Regions from separate parts of the Sediminibacillus dalangtanensis genome, predicted to be linked through region 1. Evidence: a T-box and tRNA genes for the amino acid it is inferred to sense, from the RefSeq annotation. Region 1 holds a T-box; the other holds one or more tRNA genes.
What was found. A T-box is a leader RNA that pairs with one kind of tRNA and senses whether it is charged. The one in region 1 lies ahead of ERJ70_RS12230 (valine--tRNA ligase), so its partner is inferred to be a tRNA-Val.
Positions count from the first base shown of each region.

Region 2: it encodes a tRNA-Val, which carries the amino acid that the T-box ahead of ERJ70_RS12230 (valine--tRNA ligase) is inferred to sense. The anticodon was not compared.

Region 1 covers NZ_CP046956.1:2,415,400-2,430,093, forward strand. Annotated here, with positions in the region: gene ERJ70_RS12210 (bifunctional folylpolyglutamate synthase/dihydrofolate synthase) at 1-282, opposite strand, end outside; gene ERJ70_RS12215 (ATP-grasp domain-containing protein) at 425-1,321, shown strand; gene ERJ70_RS12220 (ATP-grasp domain-containing protein) at 1,323-2,189, shown strand; gene ERJ70_RS12225 (GNAT family N-acetyltransferase) at 2,189-2,698, shown strand; gene ERJ70_RS12230 (valine--tRNA ligase) at 3,498-6,149, opposite strand; T-box leader at 6,314-6,546, opposite strand; gene ERJ70_RS12235 (YszA family small membrane protein) at 6,728-6,916, shown strand; gene ERJ70_RS12240 (phosphotransferase) at 6,913-7,932, opposite strand; gene spoVID (stage VI sporulation protein D) at 8,077-9,213, opposite strand; gene hemL (glutamate-1-semialdehyde 2,1-aminomutase) at 9,620-10,915, opposite strand; gene hemB (porphobilinogen synthase) at 10,935-11,909, opposite strand; gene ERJ70_RS12260 (uroporphyrinogen-III synthase) at 11,919-12,710, opposite strand; gene hemC (hydroxymethylbilane synthase) at 12,710-13,639, opposite strand; gene ERJ70_RS12270 (cytochrome C assembly family protein) at 13,695-14,513, opposite strand; gene hemA (glutamyl-tRNA reductase) at 14,576-14,694, opposite strand, start outside.
Region 2 covers NZ_CP046956.1:4,066,511-4,081,204, forward strand. Annotated here, with positions in the region: rRNA gene ERJ70_RS19735 (23S ribosomal RNA) at 173-3,090, shown strand; rRNA gene rrf (5S ribosomal RNA) at 3,475-3,590, shown strand; tRNA gene ERJ70_RS19745 (tRNA-Val) at 3,595-3,670, shown strand; tRNA gene ERJ70_RS19750 (tRNA-Thr) at 3,674-3,749, shown strand; tRNA gene ERJ70_RS19755 (tRNA-Lys) at 3,796-3,868, shown strand; tRNA gene ERJ70_RS19760 (tRNA-Leu) at 3,996-4,076, shown strand; tRNA gene ERJ70_RS19765 (tRNA-Gly) at 4,082-4,156, shown strand; tRNA gene ERJ70_RS19770 (tRNA-Leu) at 4,172-4,257, shown strand; tRNA gene ERJ70_RS19775 (tRNA-Arg) at 4,264-4,340, shown strand; tRNA gene ERJ70_RS19780 (tRNA-Pro) at 4,345-4,421, shown strand; tRNA gene ERJ70_RS19785 (tRNA-Ala) at 4,430-4,505, shown strand; rRNA gene ERJ70_RS19790 (16S ribosomal RNA) at 4,593-6,158, shown strand; rRNA gene ERJ70_RS19795 (23S ribosomal RNA) at 6,516-9,433, shown strand; rRNA gene rrf (5S ribosomal RNA) at 9,820-9,935, shown strand; gene ERJ70_RS19805 (MgtC/SapB family protein) at 10,206-10,856, shown strand; gene ERJ70_RS19810 (CtsR family transcriptional regulator) at 11,044-11,502, shown strand; gene mcsA (protein-arginine kinase activator protein McsA) at 11,521-12,072, shown strand; gene mcsB (protein-arginine kinase McsB) at 12,069-13,133, shown strand; gene clpC (ATP-dependent protease ATP-binding subunit ClpC) at 13,158-14,694, shown strand, end outside.

The DNA of each region.
Region 1 (14,694 bases):
TTCAATTTCCCCTTTTAGTCCCGTGATGTGTGGTGTTGTGTAAGTACCAACCTTCCAGCCGCCACTTCCAAGTATTTCCTTTATGTAAGTAGAAGTTGAACCCTTGCCATTCGTCCCTGCAACATGAATCGCACGGATCGTTCGTTCCGGATTGCCCAGCCTTTCCAGTAGAAAGTAGACACGGTCAAGACCAGGTTTTACGCCAAGTTGTTTTCTCCCCTCCAAAAACATGTTTACTTCCTGATAATTGCTGAACATGGTAAAACCCCCATATTTTTTCATTCCGCCTATCTTCTTGGATATTTTTGCTTTTCAAATACTTGTAAACTTTTTAAAATATAATATAGCAACGAATGGTATTGCTTGTTTATCGATTCGCATGCTCATTATATACTATCACTAGCAGACGAAAAAGGAGAATAACATGGTAAAATATGGATGGGTTGTTTATAATGGACACCTGCCAGGTAATAAATTCAGAGATTTCGCAGAATGGATACAGGCAGCAGCTAAAGAAAAGAATATACGGCTTGAGTTAATCAAAAACAATGAATTACTCGCTCTACATCAACAGACAGGCGGAACTATTTTTCCGGAATATAACAAACGGCCTGATTTTGTCGTGTTTGGCGATAAAGATATACATTTGGCCAAGCAACTGGAACTACTGGACATTCCCGTATTCAACAGCGCACAGGCAATCACCCTGTGTGATGACAAAATAGCTACCTATCAAGCCCTGTCAGCCCATCATCTGCCTATTCCGAAAACCATTGCAGGACCAAAAATTTTCCCCAATCCCAGTGCTTTGGAAACCGCAAGTTTTATTGAAGCCGGAAAAATGCTTGGTTATCCACTTGTTATTAAAGAAGCATTCGGATCATTTGGCGAGCAGGTTTATCTGGTAGAGACAGAACAAGGATTGATAGACAAAATAGCAGAACTCCGAGAACGACCGTTTGTTTTACAGGAATTTATTTCTTCCAGTTATGGGACCGATGTGCGGCTGAATGTGGTCGGGGGTAAAGTGGTCGCTGCAATGAAGCGCACTTCTTCTAATGACTTTCGGGCGAATGTAAGTGCAGGCGGCTCCATGGAAGTGTATCAACCAACTAAAAAAGAAATAGAATTGGCGGTAGCCGCTTCCCGTGCCGTTGGTACAGACTTTGCCGGTGTTGATCTTCTGTTTGGACCGGAAGAAACTCCGCTGGTCTGTGAAGTGAATTCCAATGCCCATATCCGCAATATATTCGATTGTACTCATGTTAACGTAGCGACATATATCATTGATTATATCGTGGAAAAACTTCAGGAGGGATAAGATGCAAGTAACCGGCTGGCTGATTTATAAACGGGAAGATGCTGCTGTCAACAAAGCTTATATCGATTGGTTCATCCGAGAATGTGAAAAACAGGACATCAAGCTTCTCCTCGTCTTTCGGGAAGAGCTGACGATCGGTGTAGTTGCGGGGAAATTGACCGTTAAAACAGCTGATAACATAAAATTGCCCGATTTTTGTGTCGTCCGCACCATCGAACCATTACTAAATAAACAGTTCGAAATGCTCGGAATACCAGTATTTAATTCCTCAGAAGTTTCTTACCTGTGCAACAACAAAGCAGTTACCCATCAAAGATTGACAGCATTGGGCGTTCCGATGGTCGATACCATCTTTTTGCAAAAAAATCTGCTAAGTGAATACTTGCCTGTTCCGGTACCATTCGTCGTGAAAGAAGCCACAGGAAAAGGCGGGCAACAGGTCTACAAAGTACACAATCTCGATGACTGGCTGTCTGTCAGACAAAAAATCGAGTCTGCAGATGTCATTATACAGGAATGTGCCGTGCAGCCCGGAAAGGATTTACGCGTGTTTGTCGTCGGGAAGGAAATTGTCGGAGCCATCCTTCGCAGTAATGAAAATGATTTTCGGGCCAATTATAAACTTGGCGGAACCGCTGAGTGGTATGAATTGTCTCAAGAAGAAATCCGTTTGATCCGTATGATTGTCGATCATTTTCCTTTTTCCCTGGTCGGAATCGACTTTTTATTTTCTAATGCTGGTACCTTGTTATTCAATGAAATAGAAGATGTTGTGGGCAGCAGAACGTTAAGTAAAGTTAGTGAAATCAATCTTTTAGAAAAATACGTGAAGTTGATCCGACACCAAATTAACAAGGAGGAAGCTTGATGATTCGTATTCGAAAAGCAGCAACAAGCGATGCCGAAGCAATCGCCAAAGTCAGTGTCGATTCTTGGATATCCACTTATCGTGGTATTGTACCAGAGAAGATATTGAAAAAAATAACCTACCAGCAGCGCACAGTTGCCTTCAAAAAGCGGCTTGACGATCCGCAACATTATATGTTCGTGGCCGAGACGACAGACGGGCAAATAGTAGGCTTTGTTAATGGAGGGCCGGAAAGAAGCGGTGATTATCCCTATGAGGGGGAAATTTACAGCCTATACATACTCGATGAATATCATCACCTCCAAATTGGTAGAAAGCTTGTCCGTGTGATGACCGAACAGTTACTGACTGATGGATATGACTCCTTGCTGGTGTGGGTTCTGGAAGAGAATCCAGCCAAGGGCTTTTACGAGCATTTAGGGGCAGAACCTGTCGATCGTAAATACCTCGCGGAACTGGAAGCCTTTGAAACAGCATTAGGCTGGACAGCGGTTGACCGGCTTTTGTAAATAAGAAAGTCGCTATTTTAATGTCGCTTTTGAACATAAACTATAAACTACGCAGTAACTGTAATGGGAAGTTCTATTGCCTATTCAAAAAGCGTGTTAAGCAACGCTTCGGTACATATTTCGCTTTCCGCGGGCACGGCTTCAGCTAACTTGGTAAAGAAAACCGCTTTACCAAGTGGATCTTCAGCTCGCGCTTTTCCCGCAGGAATCTGTGTATGCTCCCTGCGCTAAGAAGCATGCTGATTATGGCTAGCTTAGAAACTTTTTCCTTGAAACCCAACAAGACTTTTTAAAAATCAGGAAACGCGTTCTTTTCTTCCTAAAGAATAGTTGGGGTTCCGTCTTTTCTCCTTCTCTTGAATTTTCTGCTGATTTTCCTAGCTACATGCAGCACCAAGTGATGCAAGAGAAAAATGTCTCGTACACTCGTTTAGAAACCGGAAGCTGTTCCCAGCGAAGGAAATACCCGAAGACTCCTGCAGGAGGAAAGGCCTCGGTGAGATCCCGCAGAGCGTTAGCTCAAGGAAGCTCACCAGCCGCCCGCGGAAAGCGCAGGGTAATTCCGCAGCGCCGTAGGAAGTTAGAAATACGCATACAAAATATGTGGCAGTTTATATCAAATACGCAACAAAGTATGTAAAAAGAAGTAAAGACCACCTTTTGTCTTCCCGATAAAAAAGACTCGCAAATCGTTAAGCCGGTGGTAATGCCTACGTTGGAAACTTATCTGCTATGATGAATTTCAACCACGCAAAAAACACAGGGGGTCATGCAAACACCCCTGTGTTTTTTACTTTTATCAAGATTGCAGTTCATCAAGTCTAGCCTGCACCTTTGCACGCTTCTCCAAATAATCTGCCTGTTTTTGTTTTTCTTCCTCAACTACACTTGCTGGCGCCTTGCTGACAAAACCTTGATTCGAAAGTTTCTTTTCAACTCGCTCTACTTCTTTATTCCATTTCTCGAGATCTTTTTTTAGTCGCTCGATTTCTTTGTCGATATCGATCAAACCTTCAAGCGGGAGGAATAATTCTGCTCCTGTTACTACAGCGGACATTGCTTTTTCAGGTGCATCGATGTTGTCCGCAATTTCCAATTTGCTCGTATTACAGAAGCGTTCTAAATAATGACGGTTTTTCTCCAGGTTTTCAGCTATAGGCTGGTTTTCCGTTTGAATAAGCAATTGTACTTGTTTCGACATCGGTGTATCGACCTCAGCCCGTATATTTCTTACAGAGCGGATGATGGCAACCAGCTGTTGCATTTCCTGGGCAGCTTCTTCATTATGAAGTTCCCTTCTAACAACCGGCCAGGCAGCTCTCGTAATCGATTCTCCTTCATGAGGCAAGTGTTGCCATATTTCCTCGGTAATAAACGGCATAAACGGATGCAGCATTCTCATTGTTTGATCAAGTACATATGCAAGGACCGATCTTGTCGTATGTTTCGCTTGTTCATCTTCTCCATACAGTGGCAGCTTCGCCATTTCAATATACCAGTCACATAACTCATCCCAGATAAAATTATATAGCTGGCGTCCAGCCTCACCAAATTCATATTTATCCGCGTTTTTGGTTACTTGTTCGATGGTTTGATTCAAACGGGTGAGAATCCATTCATCAGCAACCGACTTCTCTCCGGTCAAGTCGATTTGATCATAACGTAAGTCCCCCATGTTCATCAAAGCAAACCGGGAAGCATTCCAAATCTTGTTGGCAAAATTCCAAGTAGACTCTACTTTTTCCCATTGGAACCGTAAATCCTGGCCAGGAGTTGTACCAGTCAACAAGAAATAGCGAAGGGAGTCTGCACCATATTTATCGATCACATCCATCGGATCGACACCATTTCCAAGTGATTTACTCATTTTTCTACCGTCAGCCGCACGAACAAGACCATGGATCAATACGTCTTTAAACGGTCGTTTACCGGTAAATTGCTTTGATTGAAAAATCATTCTTGAAACCCAGAAGAAGATAATATCATAGCCAGTCACAAGCGCGTCCGTCGGGAAGTAACGTTTGAAATCTTCCGCCTCTGTATCTGGCCAATTCATTGTCGAGAAAGGCCACAGTGCGGATGAAAACCATGTATCAAGTACGTCTTCATCCTGTTCCCAGTTTTCGCTGTCCTCCGGTGCCTGTTTTCCTACATAAACTTCTCCGGTTTCCTTGTGATACCAGGCAGGTATACGATGTCCCCACCATAGCTGACGAGAAATACACCAATCTCTTATGTTTTCCATCCAGTTTAAATAGGTGCGTTCAAACCGTTCTGGAACGAAATTTACTTTTTCTTCTTCATCGGACTGCAATTCGACAGCAGCTTCAGCCAATGGCTGCATTTTGACAAACCATTGGGTCGACAAATAAGGCTCGACTACAGCCCCGCTGCGCTCCGAATGACCGACTGAGTGCATATGTTCCTCTATTTTAAACAATACACCCTGGTCCTGGAGATCTTTGATCAGTTGCTCCCTGCATTCAAATCGATCCATGCCCTGGTAGCTTCCTGCATTTTCATTCATCGTTCCATCTTCATTCATCACCAAGATTCGCTCCAGATTATGGCGATTCCCGATTTCAAAATCATTCGGGTCGTGGGCAGGTGTGATTTTTACTGCTCCGGAACCAAACTCCATATCGACATAATCATCGGCAACTATTTCAATTTCACGGCCAACTATAGGCAGGACTACCTTTTTGCCGATCAAGTGCTGGTACCGTTCATCTTTCGGATGGACAGCAACCGCACTGTCGCCGAGCATGGTTTCGGGCCGGGTAGTCGCTATCTCGATATGCCCGCTGCCATCCTTCAACGGATACTTCATGTGATAAAAATGCCCCTGGATTTCTTCATGTATTACTTCGATATCGGAGAGCGCTGTTTTAGTTGTCGGATCCCAATTGATAATATACTCTCCGCGATAAATTAATCCTTTGTTATATAACGTAACAAACACTTCTTTAACGGCTTCTGACAAACCTTCATCGAGTGTAAAGCGTTCACGTGAATAATCCAGTCCCAAGCCTAGCTTGGCCCATTGGCGGCGGATGAAGTCTGCATATTGTTCTTTCCACTCCCATGATTTTTCAAGGAATTTTTCGCGTCCTAACTCGTAACGGTTTTGCCCTTCTTCCTTGAGCTTTGCCTCGATTTTGGCCTGGGTGGCGATGCCCGCATGATCCATTCCAGGCAACCAGAGTACATCATACCCCTGCATTCGCTTCATCCTAGTAATCAAATCTTGTAAAGTTGTATCCCAGGCATGGCCGATATGCAGCTTTCCTGTAACATTCGGCGGTGGAATGACAATCGTGAAAGGTTCTTTCTTCTGATCACCATCTGCTTCGAAATACTTCCCTTCAACCCAAAATCGATAACGGTCACGTTCGACTGCTTGTGGGTCATATTTGGGCGGCAGAGAATGCTCTTGTTTATTTTCGTCCATTTCGTTATACCTCCTGCTTCCATAAATTCCATGCGGATAGAATAAAAGATGGTACCAAGACAGCACCGCCAGAAAAATTCTTTTCTATTAAGTTAAGAAGAGAAAAGCGATAGCGACTTGGTTCAGCCTTATACATTCGACAACATACAAAAGCCCTCCTCATCCTAAAGGACGAAAAGGGCTGTATTTCCGTGGTACCACCTTTGTTTACAGACGGACACATCCAATCTGCACACTCGAATGTTTTAACGGCTGTAAACCGGCTTCCTTTACTTCATTTTCAAGGAAACTGCATCCCGGACGACCTTCCAATAACAACCATCCTGGAAAACCTCTCAGCTAATGGTTCTCCTCTCTAAAGGCGTTGCACTGTACTCTTCCCGTTCATGGCATTTATGGTGTTCAATTTATATTCCTTATTTTATCCAAATTTCAGCTATCAAGTCAACAAAAAGATGACAAAAATAGACGGACAACAAAAATCGGGCTGATATAACGGTTTGTTCCTGTTTTTAAGTACCAATTTGATTTCCTGTTCATAGGATACACCAAAAGACTAAGAAAAGGGGTGAAAGTTATTGGCTCGTTATTACCGTTATAAACTCCCTCCGTGGTGTAGATATTGGCTTGTCGTCATCGAAAGGGCTACCTTGCCGATCATGATCTTTCAACTGATCCGGACTTTATTTTTTCCAACTACAATGGACGTTTTCCTTCTTGGTTTGTTTGTCGGGATTTTTGTTGCATTTTATATGGAATGGATTTAATCTTCTTCCTCCAGCTTTTCCAAGTATTCCTGTCGTTGACCTTCAAGTACTTCCTGGAATTTCAGGCCATGGTACAACCTTCGATAAGACCGCTCCAAGTCTCTGATTTGAAATGGAAGTGGCCTGTTGTACGGATGCCGGAGATGGTCTTCCACTGTGTCCAGATAATTAGATGGATTGATAGACAAAATAGCCAGAAGGGACTTCTCACTCTGTAGCAATCGGTTCTGTTTTTCATATACCGGGAAAGACTGCAGAGCATCCTGAAGGGAGTAATCATGGAATTGCCATTCCTGTTGAAAGTAAACGGATAAATCCTGTACCGGGTTCCCAGTGAAGGCATGTTCCCAATTGATAAATTTGGCTTGTTCCTGGGCAGTTAGCAAATGAGAGGTACGTAAATTTCCATGACATAGACACGTTCTGCCAATTTGGTCCCTTCGCAAATCTTCCAGATAAGCCTCAAACCATGCAGCAGTTTTAGAAAATGCGATTTCGATATCTCGATAGTGTGTGCAAACTTCTAGTTCAAACGGTGACATATAACGGCGTGCTTCAAACTGTTCCACATGTTCGAGTAAGTCTGCCCGACGAGACTCTAATTGTTGTAATTCATGAGCGACTGTATCCTGTGCCAGTTCCTGATTAATAGCATGTTCTTCCATCGTTACAGCATGAATATTCGTCAGTTCCCTGAAAAAACCTTCCAGTTCATGGACTGGCTCATCTCTTTCCAGCATTTCCTGCCAAGGAGACAAATAATAAATATCCTTTTCATAAGAAACATATAATTGTCCTTTTTCAGTCAAATAGACAGGAACGATGGAGGAGAGCCTGTGCAAATTAGCTTGGCGATAAACGTTTTCCCAGCTAGAAAGGGCCTCTGGCTTCATCCGAGATCGCTTTAGGGCAAAGGTATAATCAAACGTATGAATTTTATACAATCGGCTAGTTATTGGAACAATTTCAGCTGGACCGATTTGATATTCCTGTAAAACGGATTGTATCCTTTCCACCGATCTCCCTCCTAAAAACTCCATTCCTTAGTTGGATTTGACGTGGTCCATGATTCTTGTTTACAGAGCTTTCTGCCGTACATTTTGTTACGTAAGAAATCCCTTGACCGCATCTGGTTGGCAAGGGATTTTCTTCTTTGCTCTTCACTTCTTGACAGGTATATAGAGAATCTGCCCTTCTTCTATATCATCGTCACCTAAACGATTCGATTTTGAAATATGAAGAGGCGAAACCTTGTACTTCTCTGCTAATGAAGCAAGCGTATCGCTTTCTTGTACAATACACATTTTTAGACGGGTATACCGTTCCTCTTTGTTATCGAATATGTTCAATAAGTAGCGAGTATCCGGTTTTTCTCCGTCCCTTCCATCTGAAGATTCTTCACTCGACTCAAAGGAGTCTTCATACTCTTCATCGGATTTTCCATCGTAGCTTTCATAGTCTGTATTGCTCGATTCAGCAGATTCCTCTACTTCTTCCACTTTACCGAAAAACTCTGCCAGTGACTGGGTTTTCTGTTTCCATCTGTCTTTTTCCTGTTCCTTTTCGCTCTGTAATGGATCATTATCGATAGAAGCTTGTTCCCGCTCGTGTGCTTCATCTGAGCTTTCCGCTTTTTCTTTTACATCGAATCGGAAAACTTCCTGCTCTTCCGTTTCAACTGCCGGCTCCTCTTTTACTGCCTCCAATATTGGTGTATCAGGAACCGTAGTGTCACGTGCTTCCTCAACGGATTCAACTTCCGTATCTTCCAGCAAAGCTTCTGCTTCTTTCTCTACTTCCGTCTGCTCTGCTGTCGCAGGTTCTGTTTCCATTTCGGAAGTACTTTCCTGCCGCGGCTCCGAAACACCGTGGATCGTCAAGGATGCATTTAATTTTAATTGATTGGAAGCAGGCAATTCATAATCAAACGACTCAATACCGACCCTCACATCATCAAGTGAACGGACTCGATATGTTGGTATGGAAACTTCGACTGGAAAATGGTGAAAGAACTCATTCACTCCATCTTCATAAGCTTCTATTTGATCGACCACCCGATGGGAAGGATCCTCTCGGAAAGAGTCAGCATCTTCATCAGATTCCCTCTGATTTTTTACCTGAAAATACTCCCCTTTCAACTCAATTACACCCCTGATGGATACAAAATCACCCATCTCTTGAATAGAAATTTCCGGATCCAGGGATATTCCCATCATTTCATCAACTTCCTGTCCTTTTTTAAACCAGACAGATTCATTCAAATCAAACGTAAACACGGATTGACCACCTTCTGCCAAAACTTACTCCTCCCTTCAAGATCCATAAAACCTCGAACACTCACTCCCTTAAGATATATGACCTTCCCCTGGAAATTATGCCAAAACCCAAAGAGGAGCAGTAGAACCTTGCGCTTTGGGACTGTCGCTTAGAATCGGTTTGGGGGCGGCTTGGGGTCAGTCCCTATCCATGTATAAATCGGACAAAATGATGCTGTGGGGACTGACCCCAAAAGGGATTATATACACGCTTCATCATTACAAAAGGTTTTGAAATCAGTAATTTATACGAAGGATGTCTGTCTCTATCTCATCTTGTTTTACCGATAAATGGGGGGAAATGGATAGATGGGGACTGACCCCAAACCGCCGAAACTGGTGTCGATGCAAAAAAAAGCATCCTGCATAGGGGCAGGATGCTTTTTTGTTATTGATTTTTGCTTATTTTTTCAAATGCGTTTCTGGCTGCTTGGATTGTCTTGGCTATATCTTCGTCCGTATGGGCGACTGACAAGAATATCCCTTCGAATTGAGACGGTGGCAGGAAGATGCCTTGTTCCGCCATCGAACGATAATAACTGGCGAAATGATCAAGGTTTGCAGATTTAGCTGTTTCGTAATTAATGACATCTGCCTCGGTGAAAAAGATTCCAACCATGGAGCCTGCCCGGTTGACACAAATCGGCACCCCATAATCTTCAGAGGCTTGCTTGTATCCTTCGATAAGTTTGTCAACCTTATCGCTGATCTGATTGTAGGCTGCTTGATCCATAAGACTTAACGTTTCGTAACCAGCAGTCATCGCCAGCGGATTACCGGATAAAGTACCGGCCTGATAAATATCGCCGGTCGGCGCGACACGTTCCATAATTTCCCGTTTGCCGCCGTATGCACCTACCGGCAATCCACCGCCGATTACTTTACCGAGACAAGTCAAATCTGGCGTTACACCGAAATGACCTTGGGCACTGTTAAAACCGACACGGAATCCTGTCATAACTTCATCGAATATCAGCAGTGTACCATTGTCTTCTGTCAATTGACGCAGATCCTGTAAAAAGTTCCCTTGCGGCGGAACCACTCCCATGTTGCCGGATACAGGTTCCACAATGACAGCCGCCAGGTCATCACCATATTGTTCGAAAACGTAGCGGACGCTTTCCGTATCATTGTATGGAACGGTGATGGTGTTTTGAGCAATCGACTCTGGCACTCCCGGGCTATCCGGAAGACCGAGCGTAGCAACACCGGAACCTGCTTTGATTAATAGCGAGTCGCCGTGACCATGGTAGTTGCCTTCAAATTTTAAAATCTTGTCCCTTCCGGTATAACCGCGTGCAAGTCGCAATGCACTCATGGTCGCCTCGGTTCCGGAATTGACCATCCGCACCATCTCAATCGAAGGTACCCGATCAATCACCAATTGCGCCAGCTTGTTTTCGATCTCGGTCGGGGCACCAAAGCTAGTACCAAGCTCGGTCACTTCCTTTAACCGATTGACCACTCTTTCGTTGGCATGTCCTAAAATCAACGGTCCCCAGCTTAGGACATAGTCGATATATTCATTGCCATCGATATCCCATATCTTCGAGCCTTTCCCACGTTCCATAAATAACGGATTCATTCCTACTGATTTAAAGGCTCTGACAGGTGAGTTGACCCCTCCGGGCATCAAATCCACCGCTTCTTGATAAGCATGCTTAGAACGATCATAATTCGCCATTATCCACTACCTCCAACGATTATTCTTCTTTTAACCATTTTGCTACATCTTTAGCAAAATAGGTGACGATCAAATCTGCGCCTGCGCGTTTCATCGAAGTCAGTTTTTCCATCACCAATTCCCGTTCGTTGATCCAGCCATTTTGTGCTGCTGCCTTCACCATTGAATATTCTCCGCTTACATTATAAGCGACCAACGGTGCATTAAAACGGTCTTTGACTTCCCGCATGATGTCCAAGTAAGACATCGCTGGTTTAACAATAAGGAAGTCTGCACCTTCTTCCATGTCGGACGCCGCTTCACGGAAAGCTTCCATTCTGTTGGATGGATCCATCTGGTATGTCTTTCTGTCACCGAATTGCGGGGTACTGTCCGCTGCATCGCGGAATGGGCCGTAATATGCTGATGCATATTTGACCGCATAGGACATGATCGGAATGTGTTTAAAGCCCGCATTATCCAATCCTTCTCTAATAGCGGCAACAAACCCGTCCATCATATTCGACGGAGCAATGATATCCGCTCCTGCTTTGGCCTGGCTAATTGCTGTTTCCACATGGAGCGGAAGTGAAGCGTCGTTATCTACATCCCCGTCATGAATAACTCCACAATGCCCGTGGGAAGTGTATTCACAGAGACAAGTATCCGCAATGGTAATCAATTCAGGAAATTCTTGTTTGATTTTTCTTAATGCTTGTTGGACTATACCTGTTTCACAGTAAGCCTGGGTTCCCTGCTCATCCTTCTCCTTCGGAATGCCGAACAACAGGACGGAACGAATACCCAGTTCGACAAGCTTGTCCATCTCTTCCGATAGATGTTCGAGCGAAACCTGATATACCCCAGGCATCGAAGGAACTTCCCTTCTGACATTTTCCCCTTCTATCACGAATATCGGATAAATCAAATCGTCAGTCGATAACTGTGTTTCCCTAACCAATGCCCGCATGGCTGCTGATGTTCTTAATCGTCGATGTCTTTTAAACTCGTTCATATCGTTCACCTAGTTCCTTTCTGTATCATAGTACCTGGCAAGCTGTTTAATCATGCCCTCAAGTGTGTAGTCTTTCGGTACAAGAATATTTGTAAACCCTTGTTTTCCAGCAGCCTCTTTAGTAGTCGGTCCTATACAGACGGTCAACGCTTCAGAAACAACTTTTTGTTGTAATTCCGGTTCATCTGACGTTAACTTCATGAACGCTTTTACTGTCGAGGGGCTGGTAAATGTGTAGACGTCCAATTTTCCCTCTCTAATGAAAGACAAAAGATCATCACGGGCCACTGTATTTATCAGCGTATCATAAACCACTGCTTTCTGGAAATAAACCTTTTGCCGTTCAAGCTGTAGAGGAATATCCTGTCTCGCCAACCCACCGCATACAAGCAAAACCGGACCTGGATCAGGATATTTCTTCATAAATTCGGTGGCCATGCGCTTCCCAGAATACTTTTCCGGAGTAAAATCGACGGACAAACCTTGTTTATGTAAAGCCTGTCTGGTTTTTCTGCCGACTGCTGCCACCCTACTATTTTCCAACTGCCCCGAATCAAGACCGCAGTCCCTTAATTGCTCGAAAAAAAACTTCACGCCATTGGCACTTGTGAAAAACACCCATGTAAATTCGTGAAGTTTGGAGAGGATTTGTTTGTTCGATTGTGCTTCCCTTTTTTGTAAGCGAAGAAGCGGAACAATTACCGGAACTGCTTCCGCTTCTTCTAATTTACTTGCGAAATCCTCCGCCTGCTGTTCACTGCGGGTGATTAAAACTCTTTTGCCCGCAAGAGGCTTGCCCATTATTGGTCAAGCTCCTCTTTGGCGTCATCGACAATTTTCTGAGCTCCTCGCGCCTTCATCCGCTCAGCAGCTTCTCTGCCGACTTCCACCGGATTTTTGCCTTTGACAACTTCCTTTAATACCGTTTTTCCATCTGAGGTGGCAACAAGTGCAGTCAGGACAACCTCGTCTTTTTCCATATGAGCATAACCCGCTATCGGGATTTGGCACCCACCTTCCAACAAATGCAAGAAAGTACGTTCAGCTGAAACAGTATGGGCCGTGTACTGATCATTTATTTTCTGAAGCAGTTCACGCAGCTCCTGGTCATCCTCCCTGCACTCAATAGCCAATGCTCCCTGTCCAACGGCCGGAACACAAAGATCGGGATCCAGGAATTCGGTTACGATTTCTTCTCCCCATCCCATACGAATCAGCCCGGCAGCTGCCAGGACAATCGCATCGTAGTCTTCTTCCTTCATTTTTCGAAGTCGGGTTTCGATATTACCGCGAATAGATTTTATTTCAACGTCCGGTCTTGCTGCCAGCACTTGCGCCGCCCTTCGCAGGCTGCTAGTACCGACCACCGCTCCTTCCGGAAGGTCTGTTAATGATACGTTATCATTGGAAACAAAGGCATCACGGTGATCTTCACGAACCGGGATGGAAGAAATAATAAGTCCTTCAGGTAGTTGAGAAGGCATATCCTTCATACTGTGAACAGCCATGTCGATTTCCTTGTCAAACATCTCCTGTTCTATTTCTTTGACGAACAAGCCCTTCCCGCCTACTTTCGAAAGTGTGACATCGAGGATTTTATCCCCTTTGGTCATAATTTTCTTGATTTCAAACTCATATGGTACCCCTGCTTTTTTCAACTGGTCAATCACCCATTCTGTTTGGGTCAAAGCCAGGTTGCTTTTCCGGGAACCGATTACGATTTTGCGCATTGTCATCCTCCTGACATCATGAAATAGCAATCTTATTCAAAAGCAGGTCAACTTTTCAAAAGTGAAAATTAGACAGCATGCTGAATAGAAAGAAATTAATCAACAGAAACAAAAAAGCTCCTGTATTATACAAAGCAATAGTCCTGCCTTGATACCCTTTCACCAATCGTAATATCAAGTGGACCATATAGACAATCAAAACGAACATCGAGCCCATTGTTTTAAAGTCATTCCAATAAAACTCGGCACCGGAGGAATACGCCCAGACGATTCCCAAGATAATGGAAATCATAAGAATGGGTACCCCGACCGTCACAGCTTGGAATGACAAGGTGTCAAGCCGGTCGAGCCCTCCGAAGCGACGAAGCCATTTATAACCTTTTTTTTCCTTCAGCAAACGATATTGCAGTAGGTACATAATAGAAAATAAAAAGGAAACGGTAAAAAAACCATAGGATAAAAGCGCTAGGCTGATATGGGCGATTAACAACTCGCTGACAAGGTGGACTCCCCGTTCAGTTCCCTGATTTTGGGCACTAGCCCCTACATGAAGAAGCATAATAAAAAAACCTAGCAGGTTCGTAAAAAAAACAATCAAATCCACCCGAAAAAAGCGGTTGATCAACAGAGAAAATGTAACGAGTATCCAGGCATAAAAATAAAGTCCGTCATACATGTTTAGTACCGGAAAGCTGTCTTCAAGCAACAGCTGATAAATTAAAAACAAGGTTTGTAAAACCCATACCAAACTAAGCAACCAGAAGGCAATCCGATTGGCCTTCCGGTTGTATTGAATAAAATCGATAAAGTATCCCATCACACTAGCGCCGTATATGACAAGAATCAGTTCATAAAGCCACTTCATTTCCAGCATATGGGAAATCCTCTCATTTGTATAGCATTACAGCCCATTTTTCCGGTAATTGTCATTAGGTCTCAATTCGTCGATGCTTTTTGCACAGCGACTGTTTGTGACACCTTCGTTCCTTGATCAAAGCTGAAAACTTTGCCGCCGGACTGTTTGTTCAACTCCTCTTGAACCATCTCTTCAATAC
Region 2 (14,694 bases), 1.7 Mb from region 1:
GGACATACTTGGTTGTTTGGTTCAGTTTTGAGGGATCAATTCCCTTAATTACTTGTACCTTGAAAACTAGATAAGATAAATAGGAAGTGAAGGCGACTGCTCAGCAGGAGCCGGAACTAGACTATGCAAGACATTCAACGACATTGAAGTAACACGTCATTCACGAACGATAAGTTAAGTGAAGAAGGGCGCACGGTGGATGCCTTGGCACTAGGAGCCGATGAAGGACGGGACAAACACCGATATGTCTCGGGGAGCCGTACGTAGGCATTGATCCGGGAATTTCCGAATGGGGGAACCCCCTGCCCGTAATGGGGCAGGACGCTTATCTGAATTCATAGGATAAGTGAGGCAGACCCGGGGAACTGAAACATCTCAGTACCCGGAGGAAGAGAAAGCAAATGCGATTTCCCAAGTAGCGGCGAGCGAAACGGAAACAGCCCAAACCAGAGAGCTTGCTCTCTGGGGTTGTAGGACACTCCATCGGAGTTACCAAGAAACAATTTAAGCGAATCGATCTGGAACGATCAGCCAAAGAAGGTAAGAGCCCTGTAGTTGAAAGATTGTTTCCTCCGGAGTGGATCCTGAGTACGGCGGAACACGAGGAATTCCGTCGGAATCCGGGAGGACCATCTCCCAAGGCTAAATACTCCCTAGTGACCGATAGTGAACCAGTACCGTGAGGGAAAGGTGAAAAGCACCCCGGAAGGGGAGTGAAAGAGAACCTGAAACCGTGTGCCTACAAGTAGTCGAAGCCCGTTAATGGGTGACGGCGTGCCTTTTGTAGAATGAACCGGCGAGTTACGATCTCCTGCAAGGTTAAGTCGGATAGACGGAGCCGCAGCGAAAGCGAGTCTGAACAGGGCGAATAGAGTAGGGGGTCGTAGACCCGAAACCGTGTGATCTACCCATGTCCAGGGTGAAGGTCAGGTAACACTGACTGGAGGCCCGAACCCACGCGTGTTGAAAAACGCGGGGATGAGGTGTGGGTAGGGGTGAAATGCCAATCGAACACGGAGATAGCTGGTTCTCTCCGAAATAGCTTTAGGGCTAGCCTCAAGAGTTGAGTACTGGAGGTAGAGCACTGATTGGACTAGGGGCCCTCATCGGGTTACCGAATTCAGTCAAACTCCGAATGCCAGCCACTCGATCTTGGGAGTCAGACTATGGGTGATAAGGTTCATAGTCGAAAGGGAAACAGCCCAGACCGCCAGCTAAGGTCCCAAAGTATACGTTAAGTGGAAAAGGATGTGGAGTTGCTTAGACAACCAGGATGTTGGCTTAGAAGCAGCCATCATTTAAAGAGTGCGTAATAGCTCACTGGTCGAGTGACTCTGCGCCGAAAATATACCGGGGCTAAACGTATCACCGAAGCTGCGGATTGTTCTTGCGAACAATGGTAGGAGAGCGTTCTAAGTGCAGCGAAGTCAGACCGTGAGGACTGGTGGAGCGCTTAGAAGTGAGAATGCCGGTATGAGTAGCGAAAAAAGAGTGAGAATCTCTTTCACCGAAAGCCTAAGGTTTCCTGAGGAAGGCTCGTCCGCTCAGGGTTAGTCGGGACCTAAGCCGAGGCCGAAAGGCGTAGGCGATGGACAACAGGTGGATATTCCTGTACCACCTCCTTTCCGTTTGAACGACGGGGGGACGCAGAAGGATAAGGAAAGCGCACTGCTGGTCATGTGCGCCCAAGCAGTAAGAGAGTCGGATAGGCAAATCCGTCCGGCAATCTCAAGCTGTGATGGGGAGGGAAATAAAGTACCGAAGTTCCTGATTTCACACTGCCAAGAAAAGCCTCTAGTGAGGAAAGAGGTGCCCGTACCGCAAACCGACACAGGTAGGCGAGGAGAGAATCCTAAGGTGATCGGGAGAACTCTCGTTAAGGAACTCGGCAAAATGACCCCGTAACTTCGGGAGAAGGGGTGCTTCTTTTGCGAGAAGCCGCAGTGAATAGGCCCAAGCGACTGTTTAGCAAAAACACAGGTCTCTGCGAAGCCGTAAGGCGAAGTATAGGGGCTGACACCTGCCCGGTGCTGGAAGGTTAAGGGGACGCGTTAGCCGCAAGGCGAAGCGTTGAACCGAAGCCCCAGTAAACGGCGGCCGTAACTATAACGGTCCTAAGGTAGCGAAATTCCTTGTCGGGTAAGTTCCGACCCGCACGAAAGGTGCAACGACTTGGGCACTGTCTCAACGAGAGACCCGGTGAAATTATACTATGCGTGAAGATGCGCATTACCCGCGACAGGACGGAAAGACCCCGTGGAGCTTTACTGTAGCCTGATATTGAATGTTGGTACAGCTTGTACAGGATAGGTGGGAGCCTTAGAAACCGGAGCGCTAGCTTCGGTGGAGGCGCCGGTGGGATACCACCCTGGCTGTACGGACCTTCTAACCCAGGACCGTGATCCGGTCCGGAGACAGTGTCAGGTGGGCAGTTTGACTGGGGCGGTCGCCTCCCAAAGAGTAACGGAGGCGCCCAAAGGTTCCCTCAGAATGGTTGGAAATCATTCGCAGAGTGTAAAGGCAGAAGGGAGCTTGACCGCGAGACCTACAAGTCGAGCAGGGACGAAAGTCGGGCTTAGTGATCCGGCGGTGCCGTATGGAAGGGCCGTCGCTCAACGGATAAAAGCTACCCCGGGGATAACAGGCTTATCTCCCCCAAGAGTCCACATCGACGGGGAGGTTTGGCACCTCGATGTCGGCTCATCGCATCCTGGGGCTGTAGTCGGTCCCAAGGGTTGGGCTGTTCGCCCATTAAAGCGGTACGCGAGCTGGGTTCAGAACGTCGTGAGACAGTTCGGTCCCTATCCGTCGTGGGCGTTGGAAGTTTGAGAGGAGCTGTCCTTAGTACGAGAGGACCGGGATGGACACACCGCTGGTGTACCAGTTGTTCCGCCAGGAGCATAGCTGGGTAGCTACGTGTGGAAGGGATAAGTGCTGAAAGCATCTAAGCATGAAGCCCACCTCTAGATGAGACTTCCCATCATTTTAAATGAGTAAGATCCCTCAGAGACGATGAGGTTGATAGGTCCGAGGTGGAAGCGTGGTGACACGTGCAGCTGACGGATACTAATCGATCGAGGACTTAACTTAAAACAAAAAGTGAAGGCGACTGGTCAACAGCGTATGGATAGATCAGCCAGATGGTAGTACGCCGCTTTGAGCGTACGAAAAGCTGGATGAACTATACACTAGCTGTTAGGAGCCGTAACTGGATTAAAACAAAAAGCGTCGCGGGCTTGGTCAGATGCGACACGCATAAGCCAGTCACCGAAAAGCCCTGCTTTATGGGCTTGTAGGGGAATGACTTATGACGCGAGCATCTAGCCCGCAGAGCTGGATTCAAACGTGTGAAGTTCGTTGATGTCTTCCTTCTTATCTAGTTTTGAAGGAACAAGTGTTAAATACATTTAAAAAAGGCTTGCTTTTTAGTCTTAATGTTTATATAATATATCTTGTCCTTAAAATTACATATTGTCTGGTGACAATAGCGGAGAGGCCACACCTGTTCCCATGCCGAACACAGCAGTTAAGCTCTCCAGCGCCCATGGTAGTTGGGGCTTTGCCCCTGCGAGAGTAGGACGTCGCCAGGCTTTTGGAGGATTAGCTCAGCTGGGAGAGCACCTGCCTTACAAGCAGGGGGTCGCAGGTTCGAGCCCTGCATCCTCCACCATTTGCCGGCCTAGCTCAATTGGTAGAGCAACTGACTTGTAATCAGTAGGTTGGGGGTTCAAGTCCTCTGGCCGGCACCAGTTTTTCTATGTACTAAATGATTTAATATTTCATTGGTTAATCCATGAGCCATTAGCTCAGTTGGTAGAGCATCTGACTTTTAATCAGAGGGTCGGAGGTTCGAATCCTCCATGGCTCATCAAAGAAGTTATGGTTTGGATTCTCACCTGTGGTTCCCCTTGCTTTTCATCACCATTCAGTGGTGCAAGGACTAGCCTGTGGCGTCGGAATCCTCCATGGCTCATCACTTCAAAATATTATAACGAGCGGGTGTGGCGGAATTGGCAGACGCGCTAGATTTAGGATCTAGTGTCTTCGACGTGGGGGTTCAAGTCCCTCCACCCGCATTAACGCGGAAGTAGTTCAGTGGTAGAACACCACCTTGCCAAGGTGGGGGTCGCGGGTTCGAATCCCGTCTTCCGCTCCAGTTCTTTCATGCCATGCCGAGGTGGCGGAATTGGCAGACGCACAGGACTTAAAATCCTGCGGTAGGTTTCTACCGTGCCGGTTCGAGTCCGGCCCTCGGCACTTAGGGCGCCCGTAGCTCAATTGGATAGAGCGTTTGACTACGGATCAAGAGGTTAGGGGTTCGACTCCTCTCGGGCGCGCCATTATCGGGAAGTAGCTCAGCTTGGTAGAGCACTTGGTTTGGGACCAAGGGGTCGCAGGTTCAAATCCTGTCTTCCCGACCATCTATAAAGGGGCCTTAGCTCAGCTGGGAGAGCGCCTGCTTTGCACGCAGGAGGTCAGCGGTTCGATCCCGCTAGGCTCCACCACTTTTGATCCTTGAAAACTGAACAAAACAACCAGTATGTCAAGCAAGATATACAAGCTAGTTTTTGAACGAGCAAGCAAGCTCATCATTTATGGAGAGTTTGATCTTGGCTCAGGACGAACGCTGGCGGCGTGCCTAATACATGCAAGTCGAGCGCGGGAAGCAGGCAGATCCCTTCGGGGTGAAGCCTGTGGAACGAGCGGCGGACGGGTGAGTAACACGTGGGCAACCTGCCTGTAAGATCGGGATAACTCCGGGAAACCGGGGCTAATACCGGGTAATACCTTCCTCCGCATGGAGGAAGGTTGAAAGGCGGCCTTTTGGCTGTCACTTACAGATGGGCCCGCGGCGCATTAGCTAGTTGGTAGGGTAATGGCCTACCAAGGCAACGATGCGTAGCCGACCTGAGAGGGTGATCGGCCACACTGGGACTGAGACACGGCCCAGACTCCTACGGGAGGCAGCAGTAGGGAATCTTCCGCAATGGACGAAAGTCTGACGGAGCAACGCCGCGTGAACGATGAAGGTCTTCGGATCGTAAAGTTCTGTTGTCAGGGAAGAACAAGTACCGTTTGAACAAGGCGGTACCTTGACGGTACCTGACGAGGAAGCCCCGGCTAACTACGTGCCAGCAGCCGCGGTAATACGTAGGGGGCAAGCGTTGTCCGGAATTATTGGGCGTAAAGCGCGCGCAGGCGGTTCCTTAAGTCTGATGTGAAAGCCCACGGCTTAACCGTGGAGGGTCATTGGAAACTGGGGAACTTGAGTACAGAAGAGGAGAGCGGAATTCCACGTGTAGCGGTGAAATGCGTAGATATGTGGAGGAACACCAGTGGCGAAGGCGGCTCTCTGGTCTGTAACTGACGCTGAGGCGCGAAAGCGTGGGGAGCGAACAGGATTAGATACCCTGGTAGTCCACGCCGTAAACGATGAGTGCTAGGTGTTAGGGGGTTTCCGCCCCTTAGTGCTGAAGTTAACGCATTAAGCACTCCGCCTGGGGAGTACGGCCGCAAGGCTGAAACTCAAAAGAATTGACGGGGGCCCGCACAAGCGGTGGAGCATGTGGTTTAATTCGAAGCAACGCGAAGAACCTTACCAGGTCTTGACATCCTCTGACCCCTCTAGAGATAGAGGTTTCCCTTCGGGGACAGAGTGACAGGTGGTGCATGGTTGTCGTCAGCTCGTGTCGTGAGATGTTGGGTTAAGTCCCGCAACGAGCGCAACCCTTGACCTTAGTTGCCAGCATTCAGTTGGGCACTCTAGGGTGACTGCCGGTGACAAACCGGAGGAAGGTGGGGATGACGTCAAATCATCATGCCCCTTATGACCTGGGCTACACACGTGCTACAATGGATGGTACAAAGGGAAGCGAAACCGCGAGGTGAAGCAAATCCCATAAAACCATTCTCAGTTCGGATTGCAGGCTGCAACTCGCCTGCATGAAGCCGGAATCGCTAGTAATCGCGGATCAGCATGCCGCGGTGAATACGTTCCCGGGCCTTGTACACACCGCCCGTCACACCACGAGAGTTGGCAACACCCGAAGTCGGTGAGGTAACCTTTTTGGAGCCAGCCGCCGAAGGTGGGGCCAATGATTGGGGTGAAGTCGTAACAAGGTAGCCGTATCGGAAGGTGCGGCTGGATCACCTCCTTTCTAAGGATATACGAAAGGCGAAAGCACCCGGGTAGCGACGTACAAACTGGACTGAACCGAAGGAGATAAAGGAAACACAGCGAACAGCGTGAGCTGATGTTGACTTATCGTACGGAGGTGAGGGAAGTTGTGCTAGTCGCTGGGTGCTGGAGCTGGACAGGAATAGCTCTTACGAGCTAAACACAGGACATACTTGGTTGTTTGGTTCAGTTTTGAGGGATCAATTCCCTTAATTACTTGTACCTTGAAAACTAGATAAGATAAATAGGAAGTGAAGGCGACTGCTCAGCAGGAGCCGGAACTAGACTATGCAAGACATTCAACGACATTGAAGTAACACGTCATTCACGAACGATAAGTTAAGTGAAGAAGGGCGCACGGTGGATGCCTTGGCACTAGGAGCCGATGAAGGACGGGACAAACACCGATATGTCTCGGGGAGCCGTACGTAGGCATTGATCCGGGAATTTCCGAATGGGGGAACCCCCTGCCCGTAATGGGGCAGGACGCTTATCTGAATTCATAGGATAAGTGAGGCAGACCCGGGGAACTGAAACATCTCAGTACCCGGAGGAAGAGAAAGCAAATGCGATTTCCCAAGTAGCGGCGAGCGAAACGGAAACAGCCCAAACCAGAGAGCTTGCTCTCTGGGGTTGTAGGACACTCCATCGGAGTTACCAAGAAACAATTTAAGTGAATCGATTTGGAACGATCAGCCAAAGAAGGTAAGAGCCCTGTAGTTGAAAGATTGTTTCCTCCGGAGTGGATCCTGAGTACGGCGGAACACGAGGAATTCCGTCGGAATCCGGGAGGACCATCTCCCAAGGCTAAATACTCCCTAGTGACCGATAGTGAACCAGTACCGTGAGGGAAAGGTGAAAAGCACCCCGGAAGGGGAGTGAAAGAGAACCTGAAACCGTGTGCCTACAAGTAGTCGAAGCCCGTTAATGGGTGACGGCGTGCCTTTTGTAGAATGAACCGGCGAGTTACGATCTCCTGCAAGGTTAAGTCGGATAGACGGAGCCGCAGCGAAAGCGAGTCTGAACAGGGCGAATAGAGTAGGGGGTCGTAGACCCGAAACCGTGTGATCTACCCATGTCCAGGGTGAAGGTCAGGTAACACTGACTGGAGGCCCGAACCCACGCGTGTTGAAAAACGCGGGGATGAGGTGTGGGTAGGGGTGAAATGCCAATCGAACACGGAGATAGCTGGTTCTCTCCGAAATAGCTTTAGGGCTAGCCTCAAGAGTTGAGTACTGGAGGTAGAGCACTGATTGGACTAGGGGCCCTCATCGGGTTACCGAATTCAGTCAAACTCCGAATGCCAGCCACTCGATCTTGGGAGTCAGACTATGGGTGATAAGGTTCATAGTCGAAAGGGAAACAGCCCAGACCGCCAGCTAAGGTCCCAAAGTATACGTTAAGTGGAAAAGGATGTGGAGTTGCTTAGACAACCAGGATGTTGGCTTAGAAGCAGCCATCATTTAAAGAGTGCGTAATAGCTCACTGGTCGAGTGACTCTGCGCCGAAAATATACCGGGGCTAAACGTATCACCGAAGCTGCGGATTGTTCTTGCGAACAATGGTAGGAGAGCGTTCTAAGTGCAGCGAAGTCAGACCGTGAGGACTGGTGGAGCGCTTAGAAGTGAGAATGCCGGTATGAGTAGCGAAAAAAGAGTGAGAATCTCTTTCACCGAAAGCCTAAGGTTTCCTGAGGAAGGCTCGTCCGCTCAGGGTTAGTCGGGACCTAAGCCGAGGCCGAAAGGCGTAGGCGATGGACAACAGGTGGATATTCCTGTACCACCTCCTTTCCGTTTGAACGACGGGGGGACGCAGAAGGATAAGGAAAGCGCACTGCTGGTCATGTGCGCCCAAGCAGTAAGAGAGTCGGATAGGCAAATCCGTCCGGCAATCTCAAGCTGTGATGGGGAGGGAAATAAAGTACCGAAGTTCCTGATTTCACACTGCCAAGAAAAGCCTCTAGTGAGGAAAGAGGTGCCCGTACCGCAAACCGACACAGGTAGGCGAGGAGAGAATCCTAAGGTGATCGGGAGAACTCTCGTTAAGGAACTCGGCAAAATGACCCCGTAACTTCGGGAGAAGGGGTGCTTCTTTTGCGAGAAGCCGCAGTGAATAGGCCCAAGCGACTGTTTAGCAAAAACACAGGTCTCTGCGAAGCCGTAAGGCGAAGTATAGGGGCTGACACCTGCCCGGTGCTGGAAGGTTAAGGGGACGCGTTAGCCGCAAGGCGAAGCGTTGAACCGAAGCCCCAGTAAACGGCGGCCGTAACTATAACGGTCCTAAGGTAGCGAAATTCCTTGTCGGGTAAGTTCCGACCCGCACGAAAGGTGCAACGACTTGGGCACTGTCTCAACGAGAGACCCGGTGAAATTATACTATGCGTGAAGATGCGCATTACCCGCGACAGGACGGAAAGACCCCGTGGAGCTTTACTGTAGCCTGATATTGAATGTTGGTACAGCTTGTACAGGATAGGTGGGAGCCTTAGAAACCGGAGCGCTAGCTTCGGTGGAGGCGCCGGTGGGATACCACCCTGGCTGTACGGACCTTCTAACCCAGGACCGTGATCCGGTCCGGAGACAGTGTCAGGTGGGCAGTTTGACTGGGGCGGTCGCCTCCCAAAGAGTAACGGAGGCGCCCAAAGGTTCCCTCAGAATGGTTGGAAATCATTCGCAGAGTGTAAAGGCAGAAGGGAGCTTGACTGCGAGACCTACAAGTCGAGCAGGGACGAAAGTCGGGCTTAGTGATCCGGCGGTGCCGTATGGAAGGGCCGTCGCTCAACGGATAAAAGCTACCCCGGGGATAACAGGCTTATCTCCCCCAAGAGTCCACATCGACGGGGAGGTTTGGCACCTCGATGTCGGCTCATCGCATCCTGGGGCTGTAGTCGGTCCCAAGGGTTGGGCTGTTCGCCCATTAAAGCGGTACGCGAGCTGGGTTCAGAACGTCGTGAGACAGTTCGGTCCCTATCCGTCGTGGGCGTTGGAAGTTTGAGAGGAGCTGTCCTTAGTACGAGAGGACCGGGATGGACACACCGCTGGTGTACCAGTTGTTCCGCCAGGAGCATAGCTGGGTAGCTACGTGTGGAAGGGATAAGTGCTGAAAGCATCTAAGCATGAAGCCCACCTCTAGATGAGACTTCCCATCATTTTAAATGAGTAAGATCCCTCAGAGACGATGAGGTTGATAGGTCCGAGGTGGAAGCGTGGTGACACGTGCAGCTGACGGATACTAATCGATCGAGGACTTAACTTAAAACAAAAAGTGAAGGCGACTGGTCAACAGCGTATGGATAGATCAGCCAGATGGTAGTACGCCGCTTTGAGCGTACGAAAAGCTGGATGAACTATACACTAGCTGTTAGGAGCCGTAACTGGATTAAAACAAAAAGCGTCGCGGGCTTGGTCAGATGCGACACGCATAAGCCAGTCACCGAAAAGCCCTGCTTTATGGGCTTGTAGGGGAATGACTTATGACGCGAGCATCTAGCCCGCAGAGCTGGATTCAAACGTGTGAAGTTCGTTGATGTCTTCCTTCTTATCTAGTTTTGAAGGTACACTTTCTAAAGTTGTACACAAAGGAAGTTCTGTTAAAACCGTTCACGTCCTGTGAACAACACAGAACGACCTGCATCCTGCAGGTCTGGTGGCAATAGCGGAGAGGCCACACCTGTTCCCATGCCGAACACAGTAGTTAAGCTCTCCAGCGCCCATGGTAGTTGGGGCTTTGCCCCTGCGAGAGTAGGACGCCGCCAGGCAAACAAAGACATCCTTGAATGAGTCAGTCTCGTTCAAGGATGTCTTTTTGTGTTATATAAATCGGCCTGCTTTTCGGAAGGAAAAACGAAGAAAAAGTTTTAAAAAGAGTCGTTAGAATTTAAAATAGAAACAATCATTCCCATTCATCGTTCCTACATAAGATAAAAGAAAGCCCGATTTCAATTAGCCAGTAAAGGGTATTTAGTTCATTAGAAGAAGGGGGAAGTATAGTGCAATTATCTAGTTTAATTCATGAAGATTTTACTTTAATGATAATCCGTTTATTTGTAGCCCTGCTGCTGTCCGGCCTCATCGGATTTGAAAGAGAGTGGAATAACCATGCCGCAGGCTTTAGAACCCATATATTAGTGGGGGTAGGGTCCTGCTTGATGATGCTTTTATCCATATATGGGTTTGAAACATTTATGGAGAAGTATGATAATGTTCGATTTGACCCTGCACGTATCCCCTCTTACGTGATTAGCGGAATAGGATTTTTGGGTGCCGGGACGATTATGGTTCATGGAATTAATATCCGAGGTTTAACAACAGCAGCATCCATTTGGGCGGTTGCTGGTCTTGGCCTTGTAGTAGGTGCGGGGATGTATAGCCTGGCTGCAGTAGCTACGTTAATTATTTTGCTTAGCTTAGTATTTCTGCAACAGGTGGAGAGAATATTTTTAAAAAAACGGGCAAATCTTCATTTTGAATTGATTGTCGAGGAAGGGTTGAAAATTGAAAGCCTGCTTCGTATTTTTGAAAGATATCAATCAAAAATTGAAAAAATGGAAGTAGAAAGAGCAGAGGATGATGCAAGAAGTCTGTTTATCGAACTAGAAAATAAAACACAAATTGATAAGTATCAATTGATCGAAGAAATGTCTTCCCTCGAACATTTAAAAAGGGTAAAGGAAATTTGAAGGGATTATTCATTCATAAGAAGAATTCATATAAAACAAGAACAAAAAATCAAATTACGGAAGTTTATTCATTCTTTTTAAGGAAAAGATATTTACTGAACTTTTTTATTTGCATCCCAGGAAAAGATGAGTATAATAAAAGTAAAGTCAAAGATAGTCAAAGTCAAAGCTGAGGAGGGGAGGGCAAATGAGTAACATATCTGATGTAATTGAGCGTTACTTAAAAGAGATTCTGCGTGAGAATAATAAAAATGCGGTTGAAATTAAAAGAAGTGAAATAGCGAACCAATTCCAGTGTGTGCCTTCTCAGATAAATTATGTGATTAAAACCCGCTTTACTGTGGAAAGGGGCTATATAGTCGAAAGTAAACGTGGAGGCGGAGGCTATATTCGCATCATTAGAATTGAAAATGAAGATAAAGCAAAATTGATCGATGATATTATTAAAATGATTCAACCTGCGGTAACACAGCAGGCTGCTGTGGATATATTGGAGCGAATGCTGGAGGAAGAGTTGATTACCAAACGTGAGGCAAAGATGATGGCAAGTGCCATCGATCGCAGCACTCTTGCCTTTCAACTGCCGGTTCGTGATGAGGTGCGGTCCCGCATAATGACCGCAATGCTTGCAACTCTAAAATATTAGGCAGAAGGGGGAGTTGGCATGGAGTGCCAAGAATGCCATGAACGTCCAGCTACCTTGCATTTTTCAAAAATTGTCAATGGTAATAAAACAGAAATCCATGTATGTGAATATTGTGCGAAAGAAAAAGGGTATATGGGATATGAAGACGAAGCATACTCTTTGCATAATTTATTGTCCGGTTTGTTTAATTTTGATGCTGGATCAGGTTTTAGTGAACAGCATACGAGCAGTGTACCTTCTGAAAAGGGGCTCACTTGTCCGAAATGCGGCATGACCTATCAGGAGTTTGCCAGAATAGGTAAGTTTGGTTGCGCACATTGTTATCAAACCTTTTCTGATCGGCTCAATCCGGTGTTTCGCCGTGTTCACAGTGGGAACACAACCCATCATGGAAAAATACCTTCCAGAATTGGAAGTGGTATTCAACAGAAACGGAAGTTAAGCGAGTACCGTGAACAACTGAAGCAGTTAATTGCCAACGAAGAGTTTGAAAGCGCTGCTGAGGTGAGAGATAAAATTAAACAATTGGAAAAAGACCTTAACCGTGACGGGGAAGGTGAGGAAGAATGAGCTTACAGCAATTTATGAATGAAGCAATCAGTCCATGGATGAAGGAAGAAGGCCCGGATAGTGACATTGTGATGAGTAGTCGTATTCGCCTGGCAAGAAACTTTGAACAAGTTCCTTTCCCGATCATTGCCGATTCGGCTGATTTGGAAAAAGTGCTTTTGTTTTTCCAGAAGGAATATGAGCATCAATCTTTTTCCAACTATAATGACCTGGCGCTCGTTAAAATGCGTGACTTGAAGCCGATTGAGAAAAAAGTTTTAGTTGAAAAACACCTAATCAGCCCTCATTTGGCAGAGAACGATGAAGAGGCTGCCGCCTTGATATCGAGCAATGAGCAAGTATCGGTAATGGTGAATGAAGAAGATCACATCCGGATTCAATTGTATTTTCCGGGTTTTCAACTGGAAAAAGCACTTGAACAGGCATTTACCTTTGATGATTGGCTGGAAGAAAGAATCAATTATGCGTTTGATGAAAAGCGTGGTTACTTGACGAGCTGTCCGACAAATGTAGGAACCGGGATGCGTGCTTCTGTCATGATGCATTTACCGGCCCTGGCTCTTACTCAAAAAATCAATCGGATGATTCCGGCAATTAGCCAGTTGGGCTTGGTAGTTAGAGGTATATATGGCGAAGGAAGCGAAGCTATCGGGAACATTTTTCAAATTTCTAATCAGATTACCCTGGGAAAATCGGAACAGGACATCGTCCAGGACTTGCGGAGTGTCGTCAATCAACTGATCGATCAGGAACGCAAAGCTAGGCAGTTACTGGTAGAACAATCAGAGTTACAGCTTGAAGACAGGATTTTCCGTTCCTATGGCATCCTTCAGCATAGTCGGATCATTGAATCGAAAGAGGCTGCGAAATGCTTGTCAGATGTGCAGCTAGGTATCGATGTTGGTTATATAAATGATATCTCGAAAAGCATTCTCAACGAGTTAATGATCCTGTCCCAGCCCGGATTTTTACAGCATTATGCAAAAAGAATGCTGTCAGCAAAAGAAAGAGATGTGCTTAGGGCTTCATTGATCAGAGAGCGGTTTAAACTGGAAATTTAACTAATGTAAGGAGGAAGACCTGATATGATGTTTGGTCGATTTACCGAAAGAGCACAAAAAGTTTTGGCCTTATCCCAGGAAGAAGCGGTCAGGTTAGGGCATAACAATATTGGAACAGAACATATTCTATTAGGATTGGTAAGAGAAGGGGAAGGTATTGCTGCCAAAGCATTAAGCTCTCTCGGACTTGAAACGGAAAAAATCCAGGAAGAAGTAGAACAATTAATTGGACGCGGACAAAAAGTGTCACAGACGATTCATTATACGCCGCGTGCAAAGAAAGTCATTGAACTCTCGATGGATGAAGCTCGAAAGCTGGGGCACTCATACGTAGGAACGGAACATATTCTATTGGGCCTTATCCGAGAAGGGGAAGGTGTCGCTGCAAGGGTTTTAAACAATCTTGGAGTCAGTCTGAACAAGGCAAGACAACAAGTATTGCAATTGTTGGGCAGCAATGAATCGGCGGCTGGCCAGCACGGCCGTAATGGTTCTCAATCAACTGCCGCCAATACACCGACCTTAGATTCACTGGCAAGGGACTTAACTTCGATTGCCAAGGACGGAAACGTAGATCCGGTTATCGGACGTGGAAAAGAGATTGAACGTGTCATTCAGGTGTTAAGCCGTCGAACCAAAAACAATCCTGTATTGATAGGGGAGCCTGGAGTCGGTAAAACAGCTGTGGCTGAGGGGCTTGCCCAAAAAATTGTGAATAACGACGTGCCGGAAATTTTGCGTGATAAACGAGTCATGACTTTGGATATGGGTACGGTTGTAGCTGGTACCAAATACCGCGGTGAATTCGAAGATCGTTTAAAGAAAGTAATGGAGGAAATACGCCAGGCCGGAAATATTATATTATTCATCGATGAACTTCATACGCTAATTGGAGCTGGCGGTGCAGAAGGCGCCATAGACGCTTCCAATATTCTGAAACCGTCTCTTGCCCGTGGAGAACTGCAATGTATCGGAGCAACAACCCTGGATGAATATCGTAAGTATATTGAGAAGGATGCAGCACTGGAACGACGTTTCCAACCAATCCAGGTTGATGAACCAACGATGGATCAATCGATGCAAATTTTGCGGGGACTGCGTGATCGTTATGAAGCCCACCATCGTGTCACCATTACCGATGAAGCCATCGAAGCTGCCGTTACATTATCTGATCGTTATATCACCGATCGCTTTTTACCAGACAAAGCCATCGATTTAATTGATGAAGCAGGTTCGAAAGTACGTCTACGCTCTTATACTGCTCCGCCAAACCTGAAAGATTTGGAGCAAAAGCTGGAAGAAGTTCGTAAGGAAAAGGACGCAGCGGTTCAAAGCCAGGAATTTGAAAAAGCGGCATCTTTAAGAGACAGCGAACAGCGTTTGAGAGATGAGCTGGATCAGACAAAAGAAGAATGGAAGGAACAGCAGGGTCAGGAAAGCTCGGAAGTGACGGTCGAGGACATTGCCAGTGTCGTTTCGACATGGACGGGTGTCCCGGTTTCCAAGCTTACCAAAGACGAAAGCGAACGCCTGCTTAATATGGAAGAAGTATTGCATGATC